Regions from separate parts of the Citrobacter sp. LST-B2 genome, predicted to be linked through region 3. Evidence: predicted binding sites of a transcription regulator. Region 3 holds the regulator's gene; each other region holds the start of a gene.
What was found. The regulator PurR, encoded in region 3, represses purine synthesis genes. The targets are predictions, from matches to a motif close to CANGCAAACGTTTGCNTG.
Positions count from the first base shown of each region.

Region 1: carA (glutamine-hydrolyzing carbamoyl-phosphate synthase small subunit) is a predicted target of PurR. The motif match lies at 3,597-3,614, and genes of this name have one in related genera.
Region 2: pyrC (dihydroorotase) is a predicted target of PurR. The motif match lies at 2,813-2,830, and genes of this name have one in related genera.
Region 4: pyrD (quinone-dependent dihydroorotate dehydrogenase) is a predicted target of PurR. The motif match lies at 4,224-4,241, and genes of this name have one in related genera.

Region 1 covers NZ_CP192598.1:928,509-936,106, reverse strand. The annotation lists gene carB (carbamoyl-phosphate synthase large subunit) at 1-2,210, opposite strand, end outside; gene carA (glutamine-hydrolyzing carbamoyl-phosphate synthase small subunit) at 2,229-3,377, opposite strand; gene dapB (4-hydroxy-tetrahydrodipicolinate reductase) at 3,835-4,656, opposite strand; gene ACQ0PY_RS04540 (LacI family DNA-binding transcriptional regulator) at 4,790-5,797, opposite strand; gene ACQ0PY_RS04535 (class I mannose-6-phosphate isomerase) at 5,985-7,598, shown strand, end outside.
Region 2 covers NZ_CP192598.1:2,079,103-2,086,700, reverse strand. The annotation lists gene mdtH (multidrug efflux MFS transporter MdtH) at 166-1,374, shown strand; gene grxB (glutaredoxin 2) at 1,438-2,085, shown strand; gene ACQ0PY_RS09945 (lipoprotein) at 2,216-2,776, shown strand; gene pyrC (dihydroorotase) at 2,879-3,925, shown strand; gene dinI (DNA damage-inducible protein I) at 4,002-4,247, shown strand; gene bssS (biofilm formation regulator BssS) at 4,581-4,835, shown strand; gene solA (N-methyl-L-tryptophan oxidase) at 4,951-6,072, shown strand; gene ACQ0PY_RS09920 (YceO family protein) at 6,119-6,232, shown strand; gene ACQ0PY_RS09915 (cytochrome b) at 6,494-7,066, shown strand; gene ACQ0PY_RS09910 (YceI family protein) at 7,063-7,598, shown strand, end outside.
Region 3 covers NZ_CP192598.1:2,313,753-2,321,350, forward strand. The annotation lists gene cfa (cyclopropane fatty acyl phospholipid synthase) at 1-660, opposite strand, end outside; gene punC (purine nucleoside transporter PunC) at 952-2,157, opposite strand; gene punR (DNA-binding transcriptional activator PunR) at 2,269-3,201, shown strand; gene purR (HTH-type transcriptional repressor PurR) at 3,198-4,223, opposite strand; gene cydH (cytochrome bd-I oxidase subunit CydH) at 4,517-4,606, shown strand; gene ACQ0PY_RS11130 (MFS transporter) at 4,774-5,940, shown strand; gene sodB (superoxide dismutase [Fe]) at 5,987-6,568, opposite strand; gene ACQ0PY_RS11140 (C40 family peptidase) at 6,695-7,528, opposite strand.
Region 4 covers NZ_CP192598.1:1,925,677-1,933,274, forward strand. The annotation lists gene ssuB (aliphatic sulfonates ABC transporter ATP-binding protein) at 1-598, opposite strand, end outside; gene ssuC (aliphatic sulfonate ABC transporter permease SsuC) at 595-1,386, opposite strand; gene ssuD (FMNH2-dependent alkanesulfonate monooxygenase) at 1,398-2,543, opposite strand; gene ACQ0PY_RS09110 (sulfonate ABC transporter substrate-binding protein) at 2,540-3,514, opposite strand; gene ssuE (NADPH-dependent FMN reductase) at 3,507-4,082, opposite strand; gene pyrD (quinone-dependent dihydroorotate dehydrogenase) at 4,326-5,336, shown strand; gene zapC (cell division protein ZapC) at 5,516-6,058, shown strand; gene ACQ0PY_RS09130 (YcbX family protein) at 6,055-7,164, opposite strand; gene rlmKL (bifunctional 23S rRNA (guanine(2069)-N(7))-methyltransferase RlmK/23S rRNA (guanine(2445)-N(2))-methyltransferase RlmL) at 7,262-7,598, shown strand, end outside.

The DNA of each region.
Region 1 (7,598 bases), 1.4 Mb from region 3:
TAGCGGCGCAGGTCAGCTTCGTCGTAGACGATTTCCATCGCCCGGCCGCCCAGCACGTAGGACGGACGCACCACCAGCGGATAGCCAATCTCTTTCGCTTTTTCGACAGCCTGTTCGATGGCTGTCACGGTGGCGTTGGCCGGTTGTTTCAGCTTCAGACGGTCCACCGCATGCTGGAAACGCTCACGGTCTTCTGCGCGGTCAATTGCGTCCGGGCTGGTACCAATAACCGGTACGCCTGCTGCTTCCAGCGCACGCGCCAGTTTCAGCGGAGTCTGGCCGCCGTACTGCACGATTACGCCCTTCGGCTTCTCAATGCGCACGATTTCCAGCACATCTTCCAGCGTGACCGGCTCAAAGTAGAGGCGATCGGAAGTGTCATAGTCAGTAGAGACCGTTTCCGGGTTACAGTTGACCATGATGGTTTCGTAACCGTCTTCGCGCAGCGCCAGAGAGGCGTGTACGCAGCAGTAGTCAAATTCGATCCCCTGGCCGATACGGTTTGGACCGCCGCCAAGCACCATGATTTTGTCACGGTCAACGGACGGGTTCGCCTCGCACTCATCTTCATACGTGGAGTACATGTAGGCGGTATCGGTGGCGAATTCTGCCGCGCAGGTGTCCACACGCTTGTAGACCGGGTGCAGATTGTACTGGTCGCGCAGTTTGCGAACTTCCGCTTCACGGACACCGGCCAGTTTAGCCAGACGCGCATCGGCGAAGCCTTTGCGTTTCAGCTGGCGCAGGAAGTCAGGGGTCAGGCCGTTAATGCCCAGCTCTGTCACTTTCTCTTCCAGACGCACCAGCTCTTCAATTTGAACCAGGAACCAGCGGTCAATGTTGGTCAGGTTGAACACACCGTCAACGGAGAGGCCCGCACGGAAGGCATCGGCGATATACCAGATACGCTCAGCGCCCGCGTCTTTCAGTTCGCGGCGGATTTTCGTCAGCGCTTCCGGGTCATCCAGGCTCACTTTCGGGTCAAAGCCGGTGGCGCCCACTTCCAGACCGCGCAGCGCTTTTTGCAGAGATTCCTGCTGGCTGCGGCCAATCGCCATCACTTCGCCGACCGATTTCATCTGGGTCGTCAGACGGTCGTTAGCACCAACGAATTTTTCGAAGTTGAAGCGTGGGATTTTAGTGACCACATAGTCGATGGACGGTTCGAACGATGCCGGCGTACGACCGCCAGTGATGTCATTCATCAGCTCATCAAGGGTGTAACCCACCGCCAGTTTCGCCGCCACTTTCGCAATCGGGAAGCCGGTGGCTTTTGATGCCAGCGCGGAGGAACGGGATACGCGCGGGTTCATTTCGATCACAATCAGGCGGCCGTTTTTCGGGTTCACCGCGAACTGCACGTTTGAACCGCCGGTTTCTACGCCGATTTCACGCAGTACCGCCATCGAGGCGTTACGCATGATTTGATATTCTTTGTCGGTCAGCGTCTGGGCCGGTGCCACAGTGATGGAGTCACCGGTGTGAATGCCCATGGCGTCGAAGTTTTCGATGGAGCAGACGATGATGCAGTTGTCGTTTTTATCACGCACCACTTCCATCTCGTACTCTTTCCAGCCAATCAGCGATTCATCAATCAGCAGCTCGTTGGTTGGGGAGAGATCCAGGCCGCGAGTACAAATTTCTTCAAACTCTTCGCGGTTGTAGGCGATACCGCCGCCGGTGCCGCCCATGGTAAAGGACGGGCGGATGATGCACGGATAGCCGACGTCAGCCGCTACCGCCAGCGCCTCTTCCATCGTATGGGCAATGCCCGAACGCGCGGTGTCGAGACCGATTTTCTTCATCGCGATATCGAAGCGACGACGGTCTTCGGCTTTATCAATCGCATCGGCGGTCGCACCAATCATGGTCACACCGAATTCGGCCAGCACGCCCTGGCGCTCCAGTTCCAGCGCACAGTTCAGCGCCGTCTGACCGCCCATGGTCGGCAGCACCGCGTCCGGGCGCTCTTTCTCAATAATCTTGCGCACGACTTCCCAGTGAATCGGCTCGATGTAGGTCGCATCGGCCATTTCCGGGTCGGTCATGATGGTCGCGGGGTTGGAGTTCACCAGAATGACGCGGTACCCCTCTTCACGCAGCGCTTTACACGCCTGCGCGCCGGAGTAGTCAAACTCACACGCCTGACCGATAACAATCGGACCCGCGCCCAGAATCAGGATACTTTTTATGTCTGTACGTTTTGGCATGGCTCTCTTAACTCCTGATTATTTCGCGGACTGACGGTAAAGCTCAATTAACTCGATAAAGTGGTCGAACAATGGCGCGGCATCGTGAGGACCCGGGCTCGCTTCCGGGTGGCCCTGGAAGCTGAATGCCGGTTTGTCGGTGCGATGAATCCCTTGCAGGGTGCCATCGAACAGCGACTTGTGGGTCACACGCAGATTGGCCGGCATGGACGCTTCATCCACCGCAAAGCCGTGGTTCTGGGCCGTAATCATCACCGTATTGTTGTCGATATCTTTGACCGGATGGTTACCACCGTGGTGACCGAATTTCATCTTCACGGTTTTTGCCCCACTCGCCAGCGCCAGCAGCTGATGGCCTAAGCAAATGCCAAACACCGGAATATCGGTCTCGAGGAATTTCTGAATTGCGTCGATAGCGTAATCGCATGGCGCCGGGTCACCAGGGCCGTTCGACAGGAAGATCCCGTCCGGATTCATCTTCAGCACATCTTCTGCCGACGTTTTTGCCGGGACAACCGTCAGGCGGCAGCCTCTGTCCACCAGCATGCGCAGAATGTTGCGCTTGGCGCCAAAGTCATAGGCGACAACATGGAACGGCAGTTCGTCTTCTTTCTTTGCTTCCGGCAGGTCGCCCGCCAGCGTCCAGCTCCCCTGGGTCCAGCTGTAAGATTCCGTGGTGGTCACTTCTTTGGCAAGATCCATGCCGTTCAGGCCCGGGAAGGCTTTCGCTTTTTCCAGCGCCAGCGCCGCATCCGGGTTATCGCCCGCGATAATGCAACCGTTTTGCGCCCCTTTCTCGCGCAGCAGACGCGTCAGCTTACGGGTATCGATATCGGCAATCGCCACAATGTTATGGCGTTTCAGGTAAGAAGAGAGGTCTTCGGTATTGCGGAAGTTGCTCGCAATCAGCGGCAGGTCACGAATGACAAGGCCTTGCGCATGGACCTGGGAGGATTCTTCATCGGCGGCATTGGTGCCGACATTACCGATATGGGGATAAGTAAGAGTAACGATTTGGCGGGAATAGGAAGGATCAGTGAGGATTTCTTGATAACCGGTCATTGAAGTATTGAAAACGACTTCCCCAACCGCCGAACCTGTTGCCCCTATGGCCCGACCGTGAAACTGGGTTCCGTCTTCCAGAACCAATAGCGCTGACTTAATCAAAACACCCTCCAGAGAATATTCACTCACTTTATTTGCATATTAATGCATTCGCATAGCATGAATCAATGCAAATTTGCTTACCCGTGGATTTCTGGCAAACGGCGGCATTCTGGAGATAAGGCAGGCAAAAGTCAACTTAAAGGCGGTATTTTTTATATTCTTTTGCGACTCAGGATGAAATCAACGGATTTAACAGGCAAAAAGATCAGCTAACCCTGGCAGGAAAACGCTTGCGTGAACAATTATGCGTAGAAAATAGTCTCAGGCTTCGAAAAAGTGGACCACTTGGTCAAAATTTACATTCAGGCAACGTAAAAAAGAGAGAAAAGATAGATTTTTACGCCATTTGTAATGAAAGCAATCTGTAACAGGTAAAATAAAAGGGCAATAAAAATATTGCCCCATGTAATCAATGCATTGAGATTACAATAACCACATCACGAAAGGTAATAATTAACTATAAATTGTTGAGATCAAGGACATCTCGCATATCAAAAAGACCATTTTTCTTTGCACTAACCCAAAGTGCCGATCTCACCGCACCATTGGCAAAAGTCATACGGCTGGACGCTTTGTGGGTGATTTCGACACGTTCGCCGATATCGGCAAACATGGCGGTATGTTCGCCCACAATGTCCCCGGCGCGGACGGTGGCAAAGCCAATTGTTCCCGGCACGCGTTCGCCGGTGTAGCCTTCGCGACTGTAGACGGCGCATTCTTTTAGATCTTTATCCAGCGCATGGGCAATCGCCTCCCCCATCGCCAGCGCGGTGCCTGACGGCGCGTCAACTTTATGGCGGTGGTGAGCTTCAATGATTTCAATGTCGGTATAGTCGCCCATCACCTTCGCCGCCTTTTCCAGCAGCTTAAGCATCACGTTGACACCGACGCTAAAGTTCGCCGCGAAGACAATGCCAATGTCCTGCGCGGCATCGCGAATCGCCTGTTTTCCCGCATCGTCAAAACCGGTGGTGCCAATGACCATCCCTTTGCCATGCTGACGACAAAACGCCAGATGATTCAGCGTGCCTTCCGGACGGGTAAAATCGATGAACACATCGAAATCATCTTTTACTGCCTCAAGGCGACTTTGCACGGTAACGCCGGTTTTCCCGACACCCGCCAGTTCTCCGGCATCGCTGCCCAGCAGTGACGATCCCTCGCGCTCAAGCGCCGCACCAAGCGCAACGCCATCCATCTGCAGCGCTGCCTGAATTAACTGGCGGCCCATACGGCCACCCGCGCCCGCTATCGCGACACGGACCTGTGCATCATGCATAGTTATTCTCTTACGTTAAAATGATGTAAATCGTTTTCAGATTAACCAGCACGTCGTCATGCCGCTAGCCAAAAACGTCGATAATTAGAATTTAATGATAAACAGCGAGAGATATCAGTAAAAGACATGACGATCAGCGAAAACCACATGATTCTCTGACCACCAGTGCCGGAGGCAGAATAATGCGTTTCGCCGGCTCATCGTTCCCCTGAATACGACTGTAAAGTAACTCTCCCGCCTTACGACCAATCTCTTTTGCCGCGACCGACACGGTGGTCAGCGCAGGCTGAACCAACGCCGCTTCGGTAATATCATCGAACCCGACTAATGCAAAGTCGCGCCCGGGTTCACGCCCCATTTTACGTAGCGCCTGCATTACCCCCAATGCCACAATATCCTGATAACACACCGCGGCAGTAATTTGTGGATGTTGCATCAGCAGAGACTCCGCCACTTTCGCGCCATCAATCTGGCTGGCCTGAGTGGCAACGATCCACTGCGGATTCGGTGAAATGCCATATTCCAGTAGTGTGCTGGTAAATCCGCCAATGCGCTGCGCCCGGCTCCCTGAATTCGGGCTGCCGCCGATGAAGGCGATATTTTTGTGCCCCAGTTTAACTAAATGGGTCGTTGCCATTTGCGTCCCGAGAAAATTATCGGTGCCGACAAAATCAAAGTCCGGATCGCTAAGCGGGCGAACCACCATGATAGCGGGAATATTACGCCGTTTAAGCGCTTCAAAGAACGAGGTCGGTGTTTCCCGCGCCGCGCAGAGCACCATACCGCAGGCGTTATTGCGCATCAGAGAATCAACAAACTTTTGCTGGCGCTCGCCGGACTCTTCGCTGTTCGCCAGAAACAACAGCAGATCGTGCCGCTCCATTTCATGACTGAGCCCCGCCGTCATCTCGCCATAAAATGGGTTAGTAATATCATGCAACAAGAGCCCGACCTGATTGCTGCTGCGATTACGCAAATTCGCTGCGGTCTGGTTATAGACATAGCCAGAATCATCCAGCGCTTTAAGTACGCGTTCACGCGTTGCCTGTGAAATACGCCCCCGATTACGCAGTACCATCGACACGGTCGCCGTGGAGACGCCAGCGCGTTCCGCAACCTGCGCCAGGGTAATGGTTGTCATGACTTCTCCTGTTTCTCGCAAAGGTTAATCGAATAACCTCACTAATGTGCCAGTACGTGTGATTCTCATCACGCTGATGAGCTTTTTACCGCCCTGGTTTCTGATTATGGCGGGTTAATCGCGTTAACCACCCTATGAAAATAAGGTTAATCGATTAATCTTTAATTAGCCAACACGGAGAGAGAAAATGCGTACAACCTATAATAAATTCCCTGAGGTTTATGTTCAGGGCTATGACGACGAGGCCTGGCAAGGCTGGGCGTCGGTCCATTCGGTACTTCGCAGCCGGGTTTCTGAATCGCCTAAAACCGTACTGATTATCGATTGTTATCCGGGCGTGCGACTGGATGAGCTGGAGCAACACCTCTTCGCCGCGCTAAACGCCACCGTAGTGATTAATGTTGAATCCGCGCGACGGGATGAGCAGGCGCTGCATGAGTTGTTGGCGCGTAATCTGACCGATGACCGCGTCTTTGGCGTTCTCTCCTGTCACCATCTTGATGAGTTTTTTGATCCCGACAAGCTCAACCGGATGCGTCAACAGATTGAAGCCATCCCCGAAGGTCTCGTGGTGGTATATGGGCCAGGCGCGGCGCTGGCGCATCCCGGCGATGTGTTGGTGTATGCCGATCTGCCGCGCTGGGAAATTCAACAGCGTATGCGTCATGACGGTCTCGGTAACTGGGGCGCAAAAAACCAGAATGAAGATATTCTTCGTCGCTATAAACGCGCCTTTTTTATTGAATGGCGGGTCTTTGACCGGCACAAAACGCCGCTGCTCAAACGCGCTGATTATTTGCTGGATACGACGGTCGCAGGCGCGCCCGCAATGGTCAGCGGCGAAGCGCTACGCGCCGGGTTGCAACAAACCACCACGCAACCGTTTCGCGTCGCCCCCTTCTTTGACCCTGGCGTCTGGGGCGGGCAGTGGATGAAACAACAATTCGATCTCGATCCCTCAGCGCCCAACTACGCGTGGTGTTTTGATTGCGTGCCCGAGGAAAACAGCCTGTTACTGCGTTTTGGTCATGTGCGGATCGAGATCCCCTCTCAGGACCTGGTGCTGACGTATCCCCGCGCCCTGCTTGGCGAGAAAGTTCATGCTCGTTTTGGCGCGGAATTTCCGATTCGTTTTGACTTTCTCGATACCATTGGCGGTCAGAACCTGAGCTTCCAGGTTCATCCGGTTACTGAATACATCCAACAGCAATTTGGTATGCACTATACCCAGGATGAGAGTTACTACATCCTTGAAGCAGAGCCAGATGCGGTGGTCTACCTGGGCACAAAAACCGGGATCGTACCAGGCGAGATGCTGGACGATTTACGCGCGGCGGGACGAGGCGAGAAAGCCTTTGATGACGAGCGGTTTGTCAATCAATTCCCTGCCCGTAAGCACGATCATTTTCTCATCCCTGCCGGAACCGTCCATTGCTCAGGCGCCGGGACAATGGTCCTGGAGATCAGTGCCACGCCGTATATTTTCACCTTCAAACTGTGGGACTGGGGGCGTCTGGGTCTGGACGGATTGCCGCGTCCTGTCCATCTTGACCACGGTCAACAAGTCATTGACTGGCAGCGCGATACACAATGGGTTCAAGACAATCTGATCAACCGTATTGAGCCCATCGCTGAAGGGGACGGCTGGCGGGAAGAAAGAACCGGGATGCACGAACGTGAGTTTATCGAAACCCGCCGTCACTGGTTTACTGCCCCAGTGACACACCATACTCAGGGTGGTGTGAACGTTCTGAACCTGGTCGAAGGTGCGCAAGCCGTGGTCGATAGTCCGAGCGGCGCA
Region 2 (7,598 bases), 230 kb from region 3:
CTATCAAGATGGACTTTTGATAAAAAAATATTGTCCCGGCGAGGGTGGGCAAAAAGGCAGCAAAGCCGCAGAATAGGAGATACTTCGCTTTATCTACTCTCAATCATTCGAATGCCGCAAATTCCGCGCAACTCGAAGAATGACGAGTGTTTCCCGGGAGGGGAAATGTCGCGTGTCTCGCAGGCCAGGAACCTGGGTAAAACTTTCCTGCTCATCGATAATATGCTGGTCGTGTTGGGCTTTTTCGTCGTGTTCCCGCTGATCTCAATTCGCTTCGTCGACCAAATGGGCTGGGCCGCCGTGATGGTCGGCATTGCGCTGGGTCTGCGTCAGTTTATTCAACAGGGACTGGGCATTTTTGGCGGCGCGATTGCCGACCGTTTTGGCGCGAAACCGATGATCGTCACCGGCATGCTGATGCGCGCTGCCGGGTTTGCCACCATGGGGATCGCCCATGAACCCTGGCTTTTGTGGTTCTCCTGTTTCCTGTCCGGTCTCGGCGGCACGCTGTTCGATCCGCCGCGCTCGGCATTGGTGGTGAAGCTGATTCGCCCGCATCAGCGGGGTCGCTTCTTCTCAATATTGATGATGCAGGACAGCGCAGGGGCGGTTATCGGCGCGCTGTTAGGCAGTTGGTTGTTGCAGTATGACTTCCGTCTGGTTTGCGCGACCGGGGCAATATTGTTCGTGCTCTGCGCCGCCTTTAACGCCTGGCTGCTGCCCGCGTGGAAACTCTCTACTGTGCGTATTCCGGTACGGGAAGGAATGAGTCGGGTGCTCAGTGATAAACGCTTCGTCACCTATGTGCTGACGCTGGCGGGCTATTACATGCTGGCGGTGCAGGTCATGCTGATGCTACCCATTATGGTCAATGACATCGCCGGTTCACCTTCCGCGGTGAAATGGATGTATGCCATTGAAGCCTGCCTTTCGCTGACGCTGCTCTACCCCATTGCGCGCTGGAGTGAGAAACGGTTTCGTCTTGAACATCGCCTGATGGCGGGCCTGCTGCTGATGTCACTGAGCATGTTACCCGTGGGGTTGGTGAGTGACTTGCAGCAGTTGTTCACGCTGATTTGCACTTTCTATATCGGTTCGATTATTGCTGAACCCGCCCGTGAAACGCTCAGCGCCTCGCTGTCGGATGCCCGTGCGCGCGGTAGCTATATGGGCTTTAGCCGTCTGGGGTTAGCCATAGGTGGTGCCATCGGGTATATCGGCGGCGGCTGGCTGTTTGATATGGGGAAACTGCTCCAGCAACCCGAGTTACCCTGGATGATGCTGGGGATCATTGGCTTCATCACTTTCCTGGCGCTGGGCTGGCAGTTTAGCCATAAACGCACGCCGCGCGGCATGCTGGAACCCGGCGCCTGATTTGATACCTGTGCGTGTCTCCTCCATACTGAAAGGGAACTGACAGTCAAATGGAGGAGAAACGTGAAGCTTTATATTTACGATCACTGCCCTTTCTGCATCAAAGCCCGCATGATTTTTGGCCTCAAAAACATCCCCGTCGAACTGATTGTCCTGGCCAACGACGATGACGAAACCCCAACCCGAATGACTGGCCAGAAAATGGTGCCCATTCTGCAAAAAGACGACAGCCGCTATCTACCGGAAAGCATGGACATCGTCCATTACGTCGATCAACTGGATGGCAAACCGCTGCTCACCGGCAAGAAAAATCCTGCTATTGACGAGTGGCTGCGCAAAGTGAACAGCTACGCCAATCACCTGCTGCTGCCGCGTTTTGCAAAATCTGCGTTTGATGAGTTTTCCACCCCTTCGGCACGCAAATACTTTACTGAGAAAAAAGAGGCGATGATTGGCAGTTTTGCCGACCATCTTGCCCATTCCGCTGGCCTGACCAAAAAAATCAGTGAGGATTTACGCACACTGGATAAGCGCATTGTGCAACCCAATGGAGTAAACGGTGAGCTTTCCGAAGACGACATCCAGTTATTTCCCCTGTTGCGTAATCTGACGCTGGTGGCCGGTATCAACTGGCCGACACGGGTTGCTGACTATCGCGACAATATGGCGAAACAGACGCAGATCAATCTGTTATCATCAATGGCGATTTAACGTTTACCGGCGGTGGCTGAGTCATACAGGCTACCGCTTTTTTCAGTTTTTTCTACTGGCGAAGTTCGCGCTGGTGACACATGCTGCTTTATGTCAGGATTAAGACGATCGCATCGTGTAGAGGAACCCCATGAAGAAGATTTTTTTTGCTGCCGCGTTGATAGTTGGCGGCCTGTTGACCGGCTGTAATCAGCTCACACAGTACACCGTAAGCGAACAAGAAATTAATCAGGCGCTCGAAAAACGCAACAACTTTGCCAAAGATATCGGGCTTCCGGGCGTTGCCGATGCGCATATCGTCCTCAATAACCTCTCCAGCCAGATCGGTCGTGAAGAGCCGAACAAAGTGACGCTGACCGGCGATGCAAAGCTGGATATGAATTCGCTGTTTGGCAGTCAGAAAGCAACCATTAAGCTAAAACTGAAAGCGCTGCCAGTCTTTAATAAAGAAAAAGGGGCCATCTTCCTGCAGGAAATGGAAGTGGTGGATGCCACCGTGACGCCGGAAAAAATGCAGTCAGTGCTGCAAACCCTGATGCCTTATCTCAATCAATCACTGCGTAATTACTTTAACCAGCAGCCAGCGTATGTCCTGCGCGAAGACAGCAGCAAAGGCGAAGCGCTGGCGAAAAAGTACGCCAAAGGGATTGAGGTGAAGCCGGGCGAAATCATCATCCCGTTCACCGATTAAATGACAAAGGCGCTGCGGCGCCTTTTTTTACGTGCAAACGAAAACGTTTCCCCTTATCCTTTGTTTCCGGCAAAAATGACATCCCCCAGCCGGAGCATATTGATGACAGCACCCTCCCAGGTTTTAAAGATCCGCCGCCCAGATGACTGGCACCTTCACCTTCGCGACGGCGAAATGTTAAAAACGGTCGTGCCGTATACCAGCGATGTTTATGCACGTGCGATTGTGATGCCTAACCTGGCGCCGCCGATCACCACGGTAGATGCGGCAATTGCCTACCGCCAGCGCATCCTTGATGCGGTCCCTGCCGGACATTCCTTCACGCCGCTGATGACCTGCTATTTAACGGACACGTTGGATCCCGCTGAACTGGAACGCGGCTTTCGCGAAGGCGTGTTCACCGCTGCCAAACTCTATCCGGCAAACGCCACCACCAACTCCAGTCACGGGGTCACCTCCATTGATGCGATCATGCCAGTACTTGAACGCATGGAAAAACTCGGGATGCCGCTGCTGGTGCATGGCGAAGTCACCCACGCCGATATCGATATTTTTGACCGTGAAGCGCGCTTTATTGAGACGGTGATGGAGCCTCTGCGCCAGCGCCTGCCTGGGCTGAAAGTGGTCTTTGAGCACATCACTACCAAAGATGCGGCGGAGTATGTCCGTGACGGTAATGAATTATTGGCTGCGACGATTACACCGCAGCACCTGATGTTTAACCGTAACCACATGCTGGTTGGCGGTATTCGCCCACACCTCTACTGCCTGCCAATTCTGAAACGCAATGTCCACCAGCACGCTCTGCGCGAGCTGGTAGCCAGTGGCTTTGAGCGTGCCTTCCTCGGCACCGATTCGGCCCCACATGCCCGTCATCGTAAGGAATCGAGCTGTGGCTGCGCGGGATGTTTTAACGCGCCAACGGCACTGGCGAGTTACGCGAGCGTGTTTGAAGAGATGAATGCCCTGGCGCACTTTGAAGCGTTTTGTTCACTGAACGGTCCGCGATTCTACGGCCTGCCGGTCAATGACACTTTCGTTGAACTGGTACGTGAAGAGCAGCAGGTACCGGAGAGCATCGCGCTGACCGACGATACGCTGGTGCCGTTCCTCGGGGGCGAAACGGTACGCTGGACGATTAAAAAGTAAAAAAAATCGATGCCGCCTGTTGTAACCTGGCCAGGATGACTGTATAAATAACCAGTATATTCAACAGGGGGCCATTATGCGTATTGAAGTCACCATTGCTAAAACTTCACCTTTACCTGCCGGTGCTATTGACGCCCTGGCAGGTGAACTCTCCCGCCGTATTACTCACCACTTTCCCGATAACGACGGTAACGTGACCGTTCGTTATGCCGCTGCGAATAATTTGTCCGTGATTGGCGCGACGAAAGAAGATAAAGAACGGATCAGCGAAATTCTTCAGGAAACCTGGGAAAGCGCTGACGACTGGTTCATTAAAGAATAAAAATGCTATGCCGTAGTCTCTTTGCCGGGTCGCCCCGGCTTTTTTCTCTCATCTTTAAAGCAATCTTTTTTGCGGCATCATTTAGTATTCTCCGTTGCCTTCGGAATTGATTATATTTTCACCAGTCACTCAAAATTATTGCACAACATACTTAAAAAGAATGAACAAGATGGTGATTAATTACTCACAAATTCTTAATTTGCAGAAATTTATGCTCCCCCCTCTTTAAAATCTCAGTGAATACCCTTATTTATTGATATACTGAAGTTGCTTCAGATAAAAACGCATTGAACCTCGAAAACCGTTGTCTTGTAACACGAATTAGGGGGCATGATGGAAAAGAATAATGAAGTCATTCAGACTCATCCGCTTGTGGGATGGGACATCAGCACCGTAGATAGCTATGACGCGCTGATGCTGCGTTTGCACTACCAGACTCCAAATCGTCCCGAAACCGATGGTACAGAGGTCGGTCAAACGCTCTGGTTAACCACCGATGTTGCCAGACAATTTATTTCGATATTAGAAGCCGGCATAGCCAAAATCGAATCCGGCGATTACCAGGCCAACGAATACCGTCGGCATTAACGAGACGGACATTCTCACTTAAAAAGGCACCTTCGGGGTGCCTTTGCTATTTCTGGGTTGTATTACGCATTTCACTTATTTACTCTGCATCAAACGCGACAGCAGAGAGAAACTGATGAAATACGACTTAATCATTATAGGCAGCGGGTCCGTTGGGGCAGCCGCAGGTTATTATGCCACTCGCGCCGGGTTAAACGTTCTGATGACCGACGCGCATATGCCACCGCATCAACAGGGTAGTCATCACGGCGACACCCGGTTGATCCGCCACGCCTATGGCGAAGGTGAAAAATACGTTCCGCTGGTGCTGCGTGCGCAGGCGCTATGGGACGAACTCTCCACGCAAAATGAAGAGCCGATTTTCGTCCGCTCCGGCGTTATCAATCTTGGCCCCGCCGGTTCGCCCTTCCTGGCAAACGTCGCGCACAGCGCAAAACAGTGGCAACTGAACGTTGAGCAACTGGATGCCGCCGCCATCATGGCGCGCTGGCCGGAAATCCGCGTACCTGCAGACTACACCGGCCTGTTCGAAGCTGATTCCGGTTTTTTACGCAGTGAACTGGCGATCAAAACCTGGATCCGTCTGGCAGAAGAAGCAGGATGCGCTCAGCTCTTCAACTGCCCGGTCACAGCCATTCACCATGATGATGACGGCGGGGTCACTGTGGAAACCGCTGACGGCGATTACAGCGCGAAGAAAGCGCTGGTGAGCGCCGGTACCTGGGTTCAGGCTTTGCTCCCCGAGCTTCCCATCCAGCCGGTACGAAAAGTGTTTGCCTGGTACCAGGCCGATGGCCGCTATAGCATCAAGAATAAGTTTCCTGCCTTCACCGGTGAGTTGCCCAACGGCGATCAATACTACGGCTTCCCGGCGGAGAACGACGAACTGAAAATCGGTAAGCACAACGGCGGGCAACTTATCCACGCCGAAGCTGAACGCAAACCGTTTGCCAGCGTCGCCAGCGATGGATCTGAAGCATTCCCGTTCCTGCGCAATATCCTTCCGGGAGTGGGTTGCTGTCTGCACGGTGCGGCCTGCACCTACGACAACTCGCCGGATGAAGACTTTATCATCGACACGCTGCCCGGCCATGACAACACGCTGATCGTGACCGGGCTGAGTGGTCACGGCTTTAAATTTGCCTCCGTATTGGGTGAAATTGCCGCTGACTTTGCCCAGGAAAAGCCATCCGCTTTTGACCTGACGCCGTTCAGACTCTCCCGATTTACGGCATAATCGTTAAATGGCCTCGTAATGAGGCCTTTTTAATGGTGATTACAATATGCGTCGTCTGTTTCTTTATCTGGTCAACAATATTCGCGAGCATTTTATGCTCTACGTTATTTTATGGTCGCTGCTGGCGATTCTTGATGTTATTTATATCCTGTTTTACTGAGCCATCAGCATTGACAAATACTGACAAAAACTGAAAGTTATCTAATTTTTGTTTTGTTTTTTTGAATGACAAAACCCATCCCCTACCCCCACAAACCGTCATAAATCGGTCATTTCTGACGAATCCGTTGAATCAAAATCTACACTTAATACAAAATTATTGAATCAACGTTAAATCTCTCTCCCGGTGTTATTTTTTAGTTGCATTTATGTCTCTGTCAGGTCATTTTCATTCAATCCTGAAATATGAAATGGAATTTTTATGCAATTTTCAAATACGCCTCAACGGTATGGTTTTATTTCCGCCATGCTTCACTGGCTAACCGCGTTGGTGGTCTACGGGATGTTTGCACTCGGTCTCTGGATGGTGACGTTGAGCTATTACGACGGCTGGTATCACCAGGGACCGGAATTGCACAAAAGCATCGGGATCCTGCTGATGATGGGCCTGGTCGTTCGGGTCATCTGGCGTCTGATCTCGCCACCGCCGAAAGCGCTGAAAAGCTATTCGGCCCTGACCCGTGCTGGCGCAGCGTTGGGCCACCTCGCGCTATATCTGCTGCTGTTTAGCATTGTCATCAGCGGTTATCTGATCTCGACGGCGGACGGTAAACCGATCAGCGTTTTCGGCTGGTTTGATGTCCCGGCCACCTTCGCGGATGCTGGCGTTCAGGCCGATCTCGCCGGAAGCGTACACCTGTGGCTGGCCTGGACCGTCGTTATTCTTTCCATTCTGCATGGCCTGATGGCCTTTAAACACCACTTTATCGATAAAGACGACACCCTGAATCGCATGTTGGGTAAGTCGTCATCTGACTATGGAGCTCAAAAATGAAAAAAAGCCTGCTGGGTTTAACTCTCGCCTCTCTGCTGTTCACCACCGGTTCTGCCATCGCGGCGGATTATAAAATTGACAAAGAAGGACAACATGCCTTTGTTAATTTCCGTATTCAGCACCTGGGATACAGCTGGTTGTACGGCACGTTCAAAGACTTCGACGGAACCTTTACCTTTGATGAAAAGGATCCCGCCGCCGATAAAGTGAATGTGACGATCAACACCAACAGCGTGGATACCAATCACGCCGAGCGTGATAAACACCTTCGCAGCGCTGATTTCCTCAATGTCGCGAAATTCCCGCAGGCGACATTCACCTCCACCAACGTGAAAAAAGACGGTGACGAACTGGATATCACCGGGAATCTGACGCTAAACGGCGTAACAAAGCCGGTGACGCTGGAAGCGAAGATGATCGGTCAGGGTGACGATCCGTGGGGGGGTAAACGCGCAGGCTTCGAAGCCGAAGGTAAAATCAAGCTGAAGGATTTCAACATCACCACCGATCTGGGTCCTGCCTCGCAGGAAGT
Region 3 (7,598 bases):
CTGCAACAGAATCGACACATCCAGCCCGGCACAGCGGGCCTGAGCCATTTTCTGTTGCTCGGCTGAAATCGTCACGCCAACCACACTGACGCCGTAATGCGTCGCCATATAGTGCGATAAACCCCCCCAGCCGCAGCCAATATCCAGCACACGCATACCGGGTTGCAGTTGCAATTTCTCGCAGATTAACCGCAGTTTGGCCTGCTGCGCCGCCTCCAGAGTATCCGCGTCTTTCCAGTACGCGCAGGAATACTGCATAAAAGGGTCGAGCATACGGCTGAACAGATCGTTGCCGAGATCGTAATGTTCTTTACCGACGATCCACGCTCGTTTTTTACTTTGCAGATTGAACAGGCGAGCGGCCGCGATGCGGAGGGTATCTTTGAAATGATGGGGAAGTTGGTTTTCCAGTCCTGCTCGCAGAACTTTGCTAAAAAACTGGTCCAGCCGATCGCATTCCCACCAGCCATCCATGTAACTCTCACCCAGACCGAGCGACCCCTCTTGTAAAACGCGTTTGAAAAAATCGGGGTTTTTAACGCGTATATCTGCTGGTGAAGAGCCGTTGATGGCAATGCCCGCGCGGCTTAATAATTCGTTAGTGATACGGTACCAGTCGTCATCCGGTACGCTGACTTCTTCTATACACGATGAACTCATAGTTTCTCCATCACTGGTCGGTGATCAGAACCTTAAAACAGCGTAGACGCTTTTTGGGCTTAGTGAGAAATCTCACGGAAACATTCCGCGAGTCTATTATCCGACGTAGAACAGAGGAAGGGAGGACCCCTTGCCGAAAAGGCCATCCATGGGGAACCGGGAACGCTCCGGTTCCCGTTAACACATAATAATTATCGTAATTTTAACAACCGAAATTTAGTATAGGCCTCAAAAAACGATGATACAACCAAAAATTGTTAGCCGACTAATTAACGGTGATTATGAGTGATATCAATGGGATTCGCTGTGGGCAATCCCGCAATTATCATGCTGCGCACTGTCGTTAGAAGGATGCAGTTGCATCTTATAGCCCAGTCCAGCCAGTACCACCGTAGACAACATCACGCTGGTCGTGGTCAACAGCGGTGTGCTGATAAGCCAGGAAACGACCAGGCTTGCCAGGAAGCACAGACCCAACTGCAGGGTATTTTGCAGGGCTGCGGCACGACCCGTCGCCTGCGGGAATGGACGCAGCGCCTGGGCAACCACAATCGGGTAAATAGCCCCGTTGGCAATCGCCATTATGCAGAAGGGGATCAGGATCTCTGCAAGCGTGATGTGATGGATAAAACTTGCCGCCCAGGTTGCCACCACGCTCAGCGCATAGATAACCAGCAGCCAGGGCAGGAGCTGTTGTCCCTGCCATTTTTGCAACGCGGCGCGACAGCCATAGCCGCCAATCAGAAAAGCAATGGTCTGCGGTACGTAGCTCAGCCCAATCACCGCCGGGCTGTAGCCCATTTCACTCAAAATAAACGGGGAACCGGTCAACCACGCAAAGAAGCTGGCAGAACAGGCGGCGTAAATCAGGACGTTGCCGCGGTACGCTTTCGCACGCAGCAGGGTGGTGAACGTCAGTTTGTCCTTGCTGTCATCGCGAGCCCGGGTGGTGGGCTTTAAAAACAGGGCGGGCAGCATCAGCAGCAGCGTGATGAAAAACAGCGTGGCAAAGATCGCCTGCCAGGAAAGATGGGTCAGAATCCAACTGCCTAATAACGGCGCCAGTGCAGGAGACAGCCCGACCAGCGGCATGATGGTCGCGAAAATGCGGTTAATTTTATGCGAAGGATAGTAATCGGTAACCAGCGCCTGCCAGATGACGGTCGCCGCGCAGACTCCCACGGCCTGAATAAAACGCAGTACTAACAGGCCCGTTGCGCTCTCCACCCACAGCATACCCAGGCTACCGAGGGCGAAGACAGACAGACCCAGCAACAGGATCGGTTTACGGCCATAACGGTCAGAGAGGGGTCCCCACAGCAGTTGGGCGACGGCAAAGCCTGCTAAAAACAGACTCAGGCTGGCGCTTACGGCAGAGGCCGGTGTTTGCAGGTCAGATTGAATGGCGGCAAAAGCGGGCAAATACATGTCGGTTGCCAGAAAACCCAACACGCTGAGCCCTGCCAGCCAGACTAAAAACCCTTTTCCTGGTTGCATAGTTGTTCTCTAATTTTGATTAATCACACTGGCGCAGAGTGTAGGGAGTGAATTTGGGCTTGTGAAACGGTAATATTTGTTTATTGCATTCAAAAATTTTGTAGGCAGATTATGTGGTCAGAATATGCGCTGGAAGTGGTCGATGCCGTGGCACGCAACGGGAGCTTCAGTTCCGCGGCCCAGGAGTTGCACCGGGTGCCTTCAGCGGTCAGCTATACGGTTCGCCAACTGGAAGAGTGGCTGGCCGTCCCGCTTTTTGAACGTCGCCATCGTGATGTGGTGTTAACCCCGGCGGGCGCCTGGTTTTTGAAAGAAGGCCGCTCTGTCATCAAAAAAATGCAGATCACGCGTCAACAGTGTCAGCAGATCGCTAACGGCTGGCGTGGGCAACTCCCCATTGCGGTGGACAATATCGTGCGCCCGGAACGCACGCGGCAATTGATTGTCGATTTCTACCGCCACTTTGATGACGTGGAACTACTGGTCTTCCAGGAGGTGTTTAATGGCGTCTGGGACGCGCTGTCAGATGGTCGGGTCGAACTCGCCATCGGGGCAACCCAGGCGATCCCGGTTGGCGGACGATACACTTTCCGCGATATGGGTAAGCTGAGCTGGTGTTGTGTCGTTGCCAGTACGCATCCGCTGGCCGCCATGAGCGGGCCGTTAAGCGATGACACGTTGCGCAACTGGCCGTCGCTGGTGCTGGAAGATACCTCCCGCACGCTGCCGAAACGCGTGACCTGGCTGCTGGACAATCAGAAGCGGGTGGTGGTGCCGGACTGGGATTCTTCCGCGACCTGTATCAGCGCCGGACTCTGTGTCGGCATGGTCCCGACACATTTCGCCAAGTCGTATCTCAACAAGGGGCAGTGGGTCGCGTTAAATCTGGATAATCCTTTCCCGGATGCGGCCTGTTGCCTGACCTGGCAGCAGAATGATATGTCACCTGCGCTGATCTGGCTGCTGGATTATCTGGGAGACAGTGAAACGCTGAACAAAGAGTGGCTGCGGGAGCCCGATGAGACTCCCGCAGAAGAGGCTTAACGACGGTAGTCGCGGAACGGGCCATCCGCCACGGAGCGGCGCTCCACCAGGCGCGGGTGGACTTCAATAGACTGCGACTCTTCGCGTTTATTGACGATACGGTCCAGTAACATATTAAAGGCCGTCTCACCCAGTGAATCTTTCGGCTGGTGGATGGTGGTCAACGCTGGTGTAAAGAAGCGGGCGTTGCGCACGTTGTCGTAGCCTATCAGCGACACGTCCTGCGGGACGCGCAGACCCATCTCATCAGCGGCGCAAAGGGCGCCCATCGCCATGACATCGCCGCCACAGAAGACCGCCGTTGGGCGATGCGCCTGCGACAGAATTTGCTGCATGGCGCGGTAGCCGGATTCCGGCTCGAAGTCGCCTTGAACAATCCAGTTTTCAGGCACTTTAATCAGCGCTTCATCCATCGCTTTCATAAATCCGGCCAAACGGCCTGCGCCGGTGTTACGCTCCATCAGTCCTGGGATCACGCCAATTTCGCGATGTCCACGCTCGACGAGGTAACGGCCTGCCATGTAGCCGCCCTCGAAGGCGTTATCAATCACCGTATCAGTGAAGTCGGCTTTGGCTTCGCCCCAGTCCATCACCACCATTGGGATATGACGATATTCTTCCAGCATCGAGAGCAGGGGATCGGGGTATTCGGAACACATTACCAACAGGCCATCAACGCGTTTTTGCGCCATCATCGACAGATAGGCACGCTGCTTTTCCAGGTTGTTCCAGACGTTGCCGAGGATCAGGGTATAGCCCTTCTGGAAGCAGTTCTTCTCAACCGCTTCAATAATTTCAGCAAAATAGGGGGCTTCGCTGCTCGTCGCCAGCAAACCGATAGATTTGGTATGGTTAACTTTCAGGCTACGGGCAACCGCGCTGGGGGAATAGTGCAATTCTTTGATTGCCGCCCACACTGCATTGCGTGTTTCTTCAGCGACGAAACGCGTTTTGTTAATTACGTGTGACACGGTTGTAGTGGAAACGTTTGCGCGCTTCGCTACATCTTTAATTGTTGCCATTAAATCTCACTCCAGACCCAACCTGAACATTAAATTACGCCAAGTAAACGTTTGCCTTTACTCATCCTGTGCCCAACGTCTGGGCTGCGGCACGCCGGGAAACGACACGGAACGTCAGGAAGGGGTCAATGGCCGGTACGCTAATCAAGTAAGCGTCGAATTTTGTCTGATCTTTACGAAAAGGGGAAGTATTAAAAGCACATATCACTCTAAATCGTGGGAGATTTTTACACTCAAGTGTGTAAAAATGCGCTATATCACTTTTTGTGTGGGTATAAAAAGGAGAAAAGTTGATGAGCACCGATCTGAAATTTTCATTAGTGACCACGTTTATTGTCCTGGCTTTAATCGTTGCGGGCGGCCTGACGGCGGCACTGCACTGATCCCCTCGGGGGAGTTCCTGCTCCCTCGAACCTCCCGCCATATTGTTATTGAATCTGCAAAAGTCTTTTGTATTTTTGTTAACTTCTCTTTTTTTGTGATTGATGTCATGCTTTTGACTCTTTGTTAAGCATCGCGCCCTGTCGCGAAGAGCCGGAGTCATCACTGCATGAAAATCAATTATCCGTTACTGGCGCTGGCCATTGGTGCGTTTGGCATCGGTACCACCGAATTCTCGCCAATGGGTCTGCTGCCCGTCATCGCGCGTGGCGTTGATGTGTCTATTCCCGCGGCAGGTATGCTGATTAGTGCCTATGCGGTCGGCGTGATGGTCGGCGCGCCGTTGATGACGCTGTTGCTGTCACATCGCGGACGCCGTAATGCGCTCATTTTTCTGATGGCTATCTTTACGCTCGGTAACGTGCTCTCGGCGATTTCACCGGATTACACCACGCTGATGTTGTCACGTATTTTAACCAGCCTTAACCACGGCGCATTCTTCGGCCTGGGCTCGGTGGTGGCGGCAAGCGTGGTGCCGAAGCACAAACAGGCGAGCGCCGTTGCGACCATGTTTATGGGGCTGACCATCGCCAATATCGGCGGTGTGCCGGCGGCGACCTGGCTGGGTGAAACCATCGGCTGGCGAATGTCGTTTATGGCGACAGCGGGGCTGGGGGTTATCTCGATGTTGAGTCTCTTCTTATCATTGCCAAAAGGCGGTGCCGGGGCGCGCCCGGAAGTGAAAAAAGAGCTGGCGGTGCTGATGCGTCCTCAGGTGCTCTCCGCGCTACTGACTACCGTACTGGGAGCGGGCGCCATGTTCACGCTCTATACCTATATTTCGCCTGTTCTGCAAAGCATCACCCATGCGACACCGGCCTTTGTGACCGGGATGCTGGTTCTGATCGGTGTGGGCTTCTCCATTGGCAACTACCTCGGAGGGAAACTGGCCGATCGCTCGGTTAACGGCACGCTGAAGGGCTTTTTGCTGCTGCTGATGGTAATTATGCTGGCGATCCCTTTCCTGGCGCAGAATGAACTGGGCGCGGCGGTCAGCATGGTGGTCTGGGGGGCGGCAACCTTTGCGGTCGTCCCTCCGTTACAAATGCGCGTCATGCGTGTGGCTCATGAAGCGCCGGGTCTCTCATCTTCCGTGAACATTGGCGCGTTTAACCTTGGAAATGCGCTGGGCGCTGCGGCTGGCGGGGCCGTCATTTCAGGCGGATTAGGCTACAGTTTTGTTCCTGTGATGGGGGCGATTGTGGCGGGTATGGCGCTGTTGCTGGTGTTTATCTCGGCGAGAAAACAACCTGAACAGGTGTGCGTCGCCAGTTAACGGCAGGACAAAAACGCAGAAGGGATTCCCTTCTGCGTTATCTTTTTTACGCGGCGAAGTTCTTCGCTACAAACTCCCAGTTTACCAGCGCCCAGAAGTGTTCCAGGTAGCCAGGACGCGCATTGCGGTAGTCAATGTAGTATGCATGCTCCCATACGTCGACGGTCATCAACGGCGTGGCGTCGGTGGTCAACGGCGTGCCAGCGTTGGAGGTGGAAACGATAGCCAGCTTGCCCTCTTTTCCTTTAACCAGCCAGGTCCAGCCAGAGCCGAAGTTTTTGATCGCCGCGTCGGTAAATTGCGCTTTGAACTCGGCAAAGCTGCCGAAAGAGACGGCAATCGCGTCAGCCAGTTCGCCGGTTGGCTCGCCACCAGCATTCGGTGCCAGGCAGTTCCAGTAGAACGTGTGGTTCCAGACCTGAGCAGCGTTATTGAACACGCCGCCTTCCGAACTGCGTACGATCTCTTCCAGTGATTTCCCTTCAAAGGCAGTGCCTTTGATCAGGTTGTTCAGGTTGGTGACATAGGTCTGATGGTGTTTGCCATAGTGATATTCCAGCGTCTCGGCGGAAATGTGCGGCGCAAGCGCATCTTTGGCATACGGTAGTGCAGGTAATTCGAACGACATTGCTTCTCTCCTTATTATTAATAGTATTTCGCGCAATAACCTTATTGTGCGTAAGGATAGGGTAGCAAATTGAAAGGTGAGACAAAAGATGAACTTACCCTGTTGCGTTAACAACAGGGTAAAGTTTTAACGAATGGTTTTGGGCGTCATGACCCGGCGAGCGCCGACATAGTGGCGTTGCCAGTAATCTTCGCTGAGCGATGTGATCTGGATTTCCTGACCGCTGCGCGGTGACTGAATAAATTTGCCGTTGCCGACATAAACGCCGACGTGATCGGCAGTACCACGTCCCTGAGTGCGGAAGAACACCAGATCGCCATTTTTCAATTCCCCACGATCAATCGGTGCGGCATCACGCAGGTGATACATTTCATTTGCTGTGCGCGGAATACGGAATTTAACCAGATCTTTATAAGCGTAATAAACCAGACCGCTGCAATCGAAACCGGTGCGCGGAGACGTACCACCCCAGCGGTACGGCTTGCCAATCTGACTCATTAATTTGTTCATCGCCGTGCTGGTCGCTTTTTGCACTTTCACTTTATGGGCATCCGCAATCTTTCCTGACGCCGTGTTCTTCACTTTCACACACGTCGGCTTGTGTCCTTTACGCGGGGTGCACTTTTCACTCCAGCTGACAGCGGCTGTCTTTTTCGCAGCGACGGTTTTACTTTTGCGACTGGCTGTTTTGCTGGTTTTGGCAGAGGCGGTGATTTTTTTCTTAGAAGAAGAGGCGGTTTTCGTGCTGGTTTTGCTGGTCGTTTTCCTGGCGGTTTTTTGATTGGTTTTATTCGTTTTTTTTGCTGTTGCCGTACTTTTCTTTTTGTTGCTGGTTTTCTTACTATCCGTAAGACCAGCCGTATCCCTGGCTTGCTTGGACGCATGTGCCATCGGCATAAAGGGAATCGTTGTAAATAGCAAAGCACAGAGCGTGAGGGAAAGTCGGTTTATCCGCGCCACTGAGCATTCCTCTGTTAAGGCAGGTCGCAATCATACCTGCGTGTGATTTACAAAACCTGATGATTCTAAT
Region 4 (7,598 bases), 390 kb from region 3:
CCATCGCCACGGCTTCGCTGACGTCATGTGTCACCAGCAGCACGGTAAAACCATGCTCCTGCCACAGCGAAACAATGAGATCTTGCATCTCCAGACGTGTTAACGCATCCAGCGCGCCAAGCGGTTCGTCAAGCAACAGCAGGCCCGGCCGGTGGATTAGCGCCCGCGCAAGGGCAACACGCTGTTTTTGTCCGCCGGAAAGCGCTGCTGGCCATTCGCTCGCCCGCTCTTCCAGCCCAACCGCCGCCAGCGCCTGACGCGCAGCGTCCCGCCAGTGGCCCTTCAGACCCAGTCCCACGTTGTCGATCACCGATTTCCACGGCAAAAGTCGGGCATCCTGAAACATCATGCGGGTGTCGTCCTGACTATCGCGAAGCGGCGTGGTTCCCGCCAGCAGTTCACCGGCGTTTGGCGATTCCAGCCCCGCCAGCAGGCGTAGCAGGGTGCTTTTTCCCCCACCGCTGCGCCCGACGATGGCGACAAACTGGCCTGCCGGGATATGGAGATCAAGCTGATTCAGTACGATGTTACCCGCGTACTTTTTCGTTACCGCATTCAGCAGGAGCGGTGTACCCTGGTTCAGACGGGCGGTATTCATACGGTGGCCTCCTTCACATGATAAGCCGGGTTCCAGCGCAACCAGACGCGTTCCAGCAGTTGAGCGCTGACGTCGGCCAGTTTACCGAGCAGGGCGTAGAGAATAATGGCGACAACCACGATATCCGTTTGCAGGAATTCGCGAGCGTTCATCGCCAGATAACCGATTCCTGAATTGGCTGAAATGGTCTCCGCGACGATCAGGGTCAGCCACATCAGCCCCAGCGCAAAGCGGACGCCGACCATGATCGAGGGCAGGGCGCCGGGCAGGATCACATGGATAAACAGCGAAAAGCCGGATAATCCGTAGCTACGCGCCATCTCCACCAGGCCGCGATCGATGTTGCGGATCCCGTGCCAGGTATTGATGTAGATTGGAAAGAGCGTCCCCAGCGCGACCAGAAAAATCTTCGCGGTTTCATCAATGCCAAACCACAAAATCACTAACGGGATGAGTGCCAGATGTGGAACGTTGCGCAGCATCTGAATGGAGGTGTCCAGAAGGCGTTCCCCCCAGCGCGATAAGCCGCTAATCAGCCCCAGCGTCAGGCCAATCGAACCGCCGATCGAAAAGCCGATCAGCGCACGCCATGAGCTGATGGCCAGATGCTGCCAGAGTTCGCCGCTGGCGGAGAGCGTCCAGAAGGCGATGATCACCCCTTCCGGTGAGGGTAAAATACGCCCGGAGAGCCAGCCCATGGAGGAGGTCAGTTGCCAGACGGCGACGATGCCCACCGGTAAAAACCAGGGGGCAACGCGTAACAACCACTTTTTCGTTGGCGTTACCATCACGGTTCTCCTCAGCTTTGCGCAACCTTGCGCGGGATAAATTCATTCGCCACCGCTTCACCCTGCTGATGCTGGCGTTGCGGTTGTGGGACTTCCGGGATCGCGACGTCCAGATGCGGGAACAACAGTTCGCCGACCCGGTACGCCTCTTCCAGATGTGGGTAGCCGGAAAGGACAAAGCTGTCGATGCCCAGCGCGGCATACTCGTTGATGCGCGCCGCCACCGTCGGTCCGTCGCCGACCAGCGCGGTCCCGGCGCCACCGCGCACCAGACCCACACCGGCCCACAAATTCGGGCTGATCTCCAGTTGGTCGCGCTTGCCGTTATGCAGCGCCGCCATTCGGTGCTGACCGACAGAATCCGTCCGGGCAAACGCCGCTTGCGCCTTCGCGATCGTGTCGTCATCAAGGTGAGCGATCAGCCGGTCCGCGGCTCGCCATGCTTCTTCGTTGGTTTCACGGACAATGACGTGCAGGCGAATGCCAAAACGAATGTTACGCCCACGCGCCGCCGCTTTGGCTCGTACCTGGGCTATCTTCTCTTTCACCAGCTCAGGCGGTTCGCCCCAGGTGAGGTAAAGATCGACCTGTTCAGCGGCCAGATCCTGGGCGACATCTGAAGAGCCGCCGAAGTAAAGTGGGGGATAGGGTTGCTGGATGGGCGGGAAGAACAGTTTCGCTCCGCGAACGTGAATGTGCTTACCGTTGAAGTCGACGGTTTCACCCTGCAATAAACGACGCCAGACCTGGGTGAACTCCGAAGAGGCCTCGTAACGTTCACTGTGATCGAGAAACACACCGTCGCCCGCCAGTTCCTGTGGATCGCTGCCGGTGACCAGGTTAAACAGCGCGCGACCGTTGGAGAGGCGGTCAAGCGTAGCGGCCTGCCGTGCGGCGACTGTCGGTGAAGTGACGCTCGGGCGCAATGCGACCAGGAATTTGAGTCGCTGAGTTACCGGGATCATTGATGCCGCGACCAGCCACGCGTCTTCACAGGATCGCCCGGTGGGGATCAACACACCGGTGAATCCCAGACGATCCGCCGCCTGCGCAATCTGCTGTAAATAGCCGTGATCCACCGGACGCGAGCCTTCCTCCGTCCCCAGATAGTGACCGTCACCGTGCGTCGGTAAAAACCAGAACATATTCAGACTCATAATGATTTTCCTTCCTGTTGAGTGGGGTGCCAGATGCGCTGGCGGATATCGATTTTTTTCGGTACCAGGCGGTTGTCGTAAAACAGATCTGCGGTTTGTTGTTGCAACGCGGCTACAGCGTCACTGACCGGTGAAATGCGGGTCGGCGGGCGATGATCGAGATATGACGCAATCACGGGCTCTGGCAGTCCCATTGTTTTCGCCAGCAGGGCAATGCTTTCCTGCCGCTGGCTGAGGGTTAACGCATCTGCCTGACTGAAGGTATCCAGCACGCCCTGAATGAACGCGCCGTTCTTCTCAGCGTACGGTCGCGCGGCGAGATAGAACGATCCCGTTTGTTTCAGATCGCTGCCGTCTTTCAGTACGCGCACACCGCCCTGCAATAATGCAGCGGAATAGTAAGGATCCCAGATGGCCCATGCATCAACGTTACCCTGCTGGAACGCTGCACGGGCATCGGCAGGGGTAAGATACGTCGGCTGGATATCGGTAAATTTCAGCCCGGCCTGTTGCAGGGCGCGCAGCAGCAGGTTGTGCGAGCTGGATCCTTTCTGGAACGCCACTTTATGGCCTTTCAGTTCCGCCACCGTTTTGATGGGGCTGTTTTCCGGCACCAGAATCACTTCGGCTTTCGGTTTCGCCGGTTCTACGCCGACGTACACTAAATCTGCGCCAGCGGCCTGGGCGAAAATGGGCGGAATATCGCCGGTGCTGCCCAGATCAATACTGCCGACGTTCAGGGCTTCCAGCATTTGCGGTCCGGCGGGAAATTCAATCCAGGATATTTTGGTTCCGGGATAACGCGTTTCCAGCAGCTGGTGGCTTTTCGCCAGGACCATACTGATGCTGCCTTTCTGATAGCCTATACGCAGGGCATCAGGTGAGGGCTCCGCCGCCTGTGTCAGTCCGCAAAAGGCCAGCAGTCCGGCGAATGCCAGCCATGCCGTACGAGCTTTGAGAAGATTACGCATGGGCCGCACCTCGCACAGTATCAAAAGCAGGAACCTTAACGTCGCGGCGGTGCAGGGCGCGCCAGAACGTTTCCAGCGCTTTATCAAGACGCAGCTGTAAATTGGGCGTGAAATGCGGCTTATGCTGATAGTCGATCACCTGGGAGTCATCGGCAAAGACGCCGTGTAAAATCTCCTGCGCCTTCAGGGCGCTGAGCACCGGTTTCAGCGCGTAATCGACGGCAAGCAGATGTGCAACGGTGCCGCCTGTCGCCAGAGGCAGGACGACTTTACCTTCCAGCGCCCGTTCGGGGAGCAGATCGAGCAGCGTTTTTAGCGCCCCGGAATAGGCGGCTTTATAAACCGGCGTGGCAACGATCAGGCCGTCCGCCTCTTTCAGTTGTGCGACCAGTGTTTTCAATGCCGGGCTGTCGAAACGGGCATACAGCAGATCTTCAGGCTCGAAGTTGTGCAGATTCCAGTGGTACACCTCAACGTCCTGACCGTTCAATTTTTCCCGGGCATATTCCAGTAAAGCACTGGATCGAGAGGGAAAGCGTGGGCTTCCCGCCAAAGTGATGACGCGCATAATTGCATTCTCCCCTTATAACCAATTGTTCGCTTTTATTTAACATTGATAACAATTTTTGCAGTCTGACAGAGGGGAATCGGGAATCGAAATGATTTATGCGGAATTGAAAAGCTGAAAATTGCATAAAAAGAAGCTGACAGGGAAAACGTTTGCTTTTTATTGCCGCAGGTCAATTCCCTTTTTGTTCGATATCACCCATAATACGCCCCCGGTTTGCACACCGGGAATCTAGGAGAGTTCATGTACTACCCCTTCGTTCGTAAAGCCCTTTTCCAGCTCGATCCAGAGCGCGCTCATGAATTAACTTTTCAGCAATTACGTCGTGTGACGGGAACGCCGCTAGAAGCGTTGATCCGCCAGAAGGTCCCGGCGAAACCGGTCACCTGTATGGGATTAACCTTTAAAAATCCGCTTGGTCTGGCTGCTGGTCTGGACAAGGACGGGGAGTGTATTGATGCCCTGGGCGCGATGGGATTTGGCTCGATCGAGATCGGCACCGTGACCCCGCGTCCACAGCCCGGCAACGATAAGCCAAGACTGTTCCGCCTGGTCGATGCCGAAGGTTTGATCAACCGTATGGGCTTTAATAACCACGGCGTTGATAACCTGGTCGAGAACGTTAAAAAGGCCCATTATGACGGGGTGCTCGGAATTAATATCGGCAAAAATAAAGATACGCCGGTTGAGCAGGGTAAAGATGACTATCTGATTTGTATGGAAAAAATCTATGCCTATGCCGGTTATATTGCCATTAATATCTCCTCGCCAAATACGCCGGGATTACGTTCATTACAATATGGCGACGCGCTGGATGATTTGCTTACGGCGATTAAAAATAAACAAAACGATCTGCAAAAGATCCACCAGAAATATGTTCCGATCGCTGTAAAGATCGCGCCGGATCTTTCTGAGGAAGAACTGATCCAGGTTGCCGATAGTTTAGTACGCCATAATATTGATGGTGTTATTGCCACCAATACAACACTCGATCGTTCTTTGGTTCAGGGAATGAAAAATTGCGATCAAATGGGTGGCTTAAGTGGTCGTCCGCTGCAATTAAAAAGTACAGAAATTATCCGCCGTCTGTCTCAGGAATTAAAAGGTCAGTTGCCTGTTATTGGCGTTGGCGGTATCGACTCAGTGATTGCCGCGCGCGAGAAGATGGCTGCCGGGGCGTCGCTGGTTCAGATTTATTCTGGTTTTATTTTTAAAGGTCCGCCACTGATTAAAGAAATCGTTACCCATATTTGATTTTTTCTCTCTCTTTATCAGAATATCAGACAACCAGGGGTTTATTTCCTCCCCTGGTTGTTTTATATTCTTTCACTGTTGCTTATTTAAACATTTTAAGCTTTGCTTATTAAGGTAATAAACGAAGCGGCGAAAAAGGACAATTTTGCAACGGGGCGATGGAGAGGGGAGACAAAAAAATGCGAATTAAACCTGACGATAACTGGCGCTGGTATTATGACGAAGAGCATGACCGAATGATGCTCGATTTAGCCAATGGCATGTTATTTCGCTCGCGTTTTGCCCGCAAAATGCTCACCCCGGATGCATTCTCACCGTCCGGTTTTTGCGTTGACGATGCCGCGCTGTACTTTTCCTTTGAAGAAAAGTGCCGCGACCTTGAGCTCTCTAAAGACCAGAAAGCTGAGCTGGTGCTCAATGCGCTGGTGGCCATTCGCTATCTGAAACCCCAAATGCCGAAAAGCTGGCACTTTGTGGCGCACGGCGAAAACTGGGTACCCGGCACTGGCGATGCGGCTTGTGTCTGGCTGAGCGATACCCAGGAACAAATCAATCTGTTAGTGGTAGAGCCTGGCGAAAATGCGGCGCTGTGCCTGCTGGCGCAACCCGGGGTGGTTGTGGCCGGGCGGACGATGCAGCTTGGTGATGCGATTAAAATAATGAATGACCGACTGAAGCCGTCGTTTCGTCCGCACAGCTTCAGCCTGGAACAGGCGGTTTAACGCGCCAGCTTCAGCGCGGTTTTTGGCACGCAGCTACAGCTGAGGATGGTGCCATCATCGCCAAGTGCCGATCTCTTCAGCGGGTTCACTTCGCCTTCCAGCAGTTTGATACGACAGCAGCCGCAAATTCCCGCCCGACACGAATAGGGTACCCGGATCCCCTGGTTTTCCAGTTGCTCAAGCAATACCTGTTGATTGTTCCCCTGAAACGCCTGTCCCTGCCAGTCGATGGTGACCGTCGCATTCGGTTGCTGCGCGACTTCAACCGTCTCCCCGGTGTCGGCGGCGCCATAAACGCGAGCCGGACCGGTCGATAAAACCTCCACTTCATCGCCCACGCGAATCACGCCGCTATTACGGGCGATCAGGTTCAGCCCAAAATCGACATCGCCATTGTCCGGCGCGGTACGGAAGGTTTGCAGCGTTGCCAGCGGCTCACCGGAGGGATGTTTTTGCCCTTTTTCCGGACTGACCGTGGTAAAAATACAGCGGCTGCACGGTTTCGCCACATCAAAGATAACCTCGCCAATGCGGATCACTTTCCAGTTGTCTTCTTCCCATGCCGTAGCACCAGAGACCATGATATTGGGGCGGAACTGTTCAACCTGCACCCCCGCCGGGCAGCGCTGCTGCAGATCGCGCAACGAAGCGTCATTCACCAGCAGATACGGGAAACCATCGGCAAAAGAGAGCGGCACGCCCGCGTGGCGTTTAACCCGCCGGGTCAACTGTGGTCCCACCCAACGCAGTTGCACGCTGCGGGAGAAGAAGCCGCTAAGCCACTGATTAATCGCATCGGGGGCGACTCGCGCGGTAAAATGGTTGCCCCAGACTTCCGTCGGCGCATCCTGGGCGGCAAAATCAGCAAACCGCACCAGCGCGCTGCTGCCGTCAGGCGCGGTCAAATGCAGGCCATCGTGCAGGGGCGAGGGGGTAAAGCGCACCATTTGTGGAAACTGACGCGCTGTGATGAAGGTGCCATCGGCTTCGGTAACCATAAAAATACGATCAAAAGCCAGACCGCTGACGTCTGCCAGAGCGTGGGTCAGCCCAATGCCACGCATTGATTTGACGGGGTGGATGAAAAGTCTGGATAACGTCAACACGGTACAGTCCCTCGAAAGAAATAAGCCTTCAACTTTATGACATAGCGCCCATATTAGCTATAATGCGCAGCAATTTTCTTCGAGTATAAGTGACGCTATGAATTCTTTGTTTGCCAGTACGGCCCGTGGGCTGGAAGAGCTGTTAAAAACTGAACTGGAAAGCCTCGGCGCCGTGGAGTGTCAGGTGGTTCAGGGTGGGGTCCATTTCCAGGGCGACACCCGGCTTGTTTACCAGAGCCTGATGTGGAGTCGCCTGGCCTCGCGCATTATTTTACCGTTGGGTGAGTGCAAAGTTTACAGTGACTTAGACCTTTACCTTGGTGTGCAGGCCATCGACTGGACGGCAATGTTTAATCCGGGTGCGACCTTTGCTGTCCACTTCAGCGGGCTGAACGACACCATTCGCAATAGCCAGTACGGCGCGATGAAAGTCA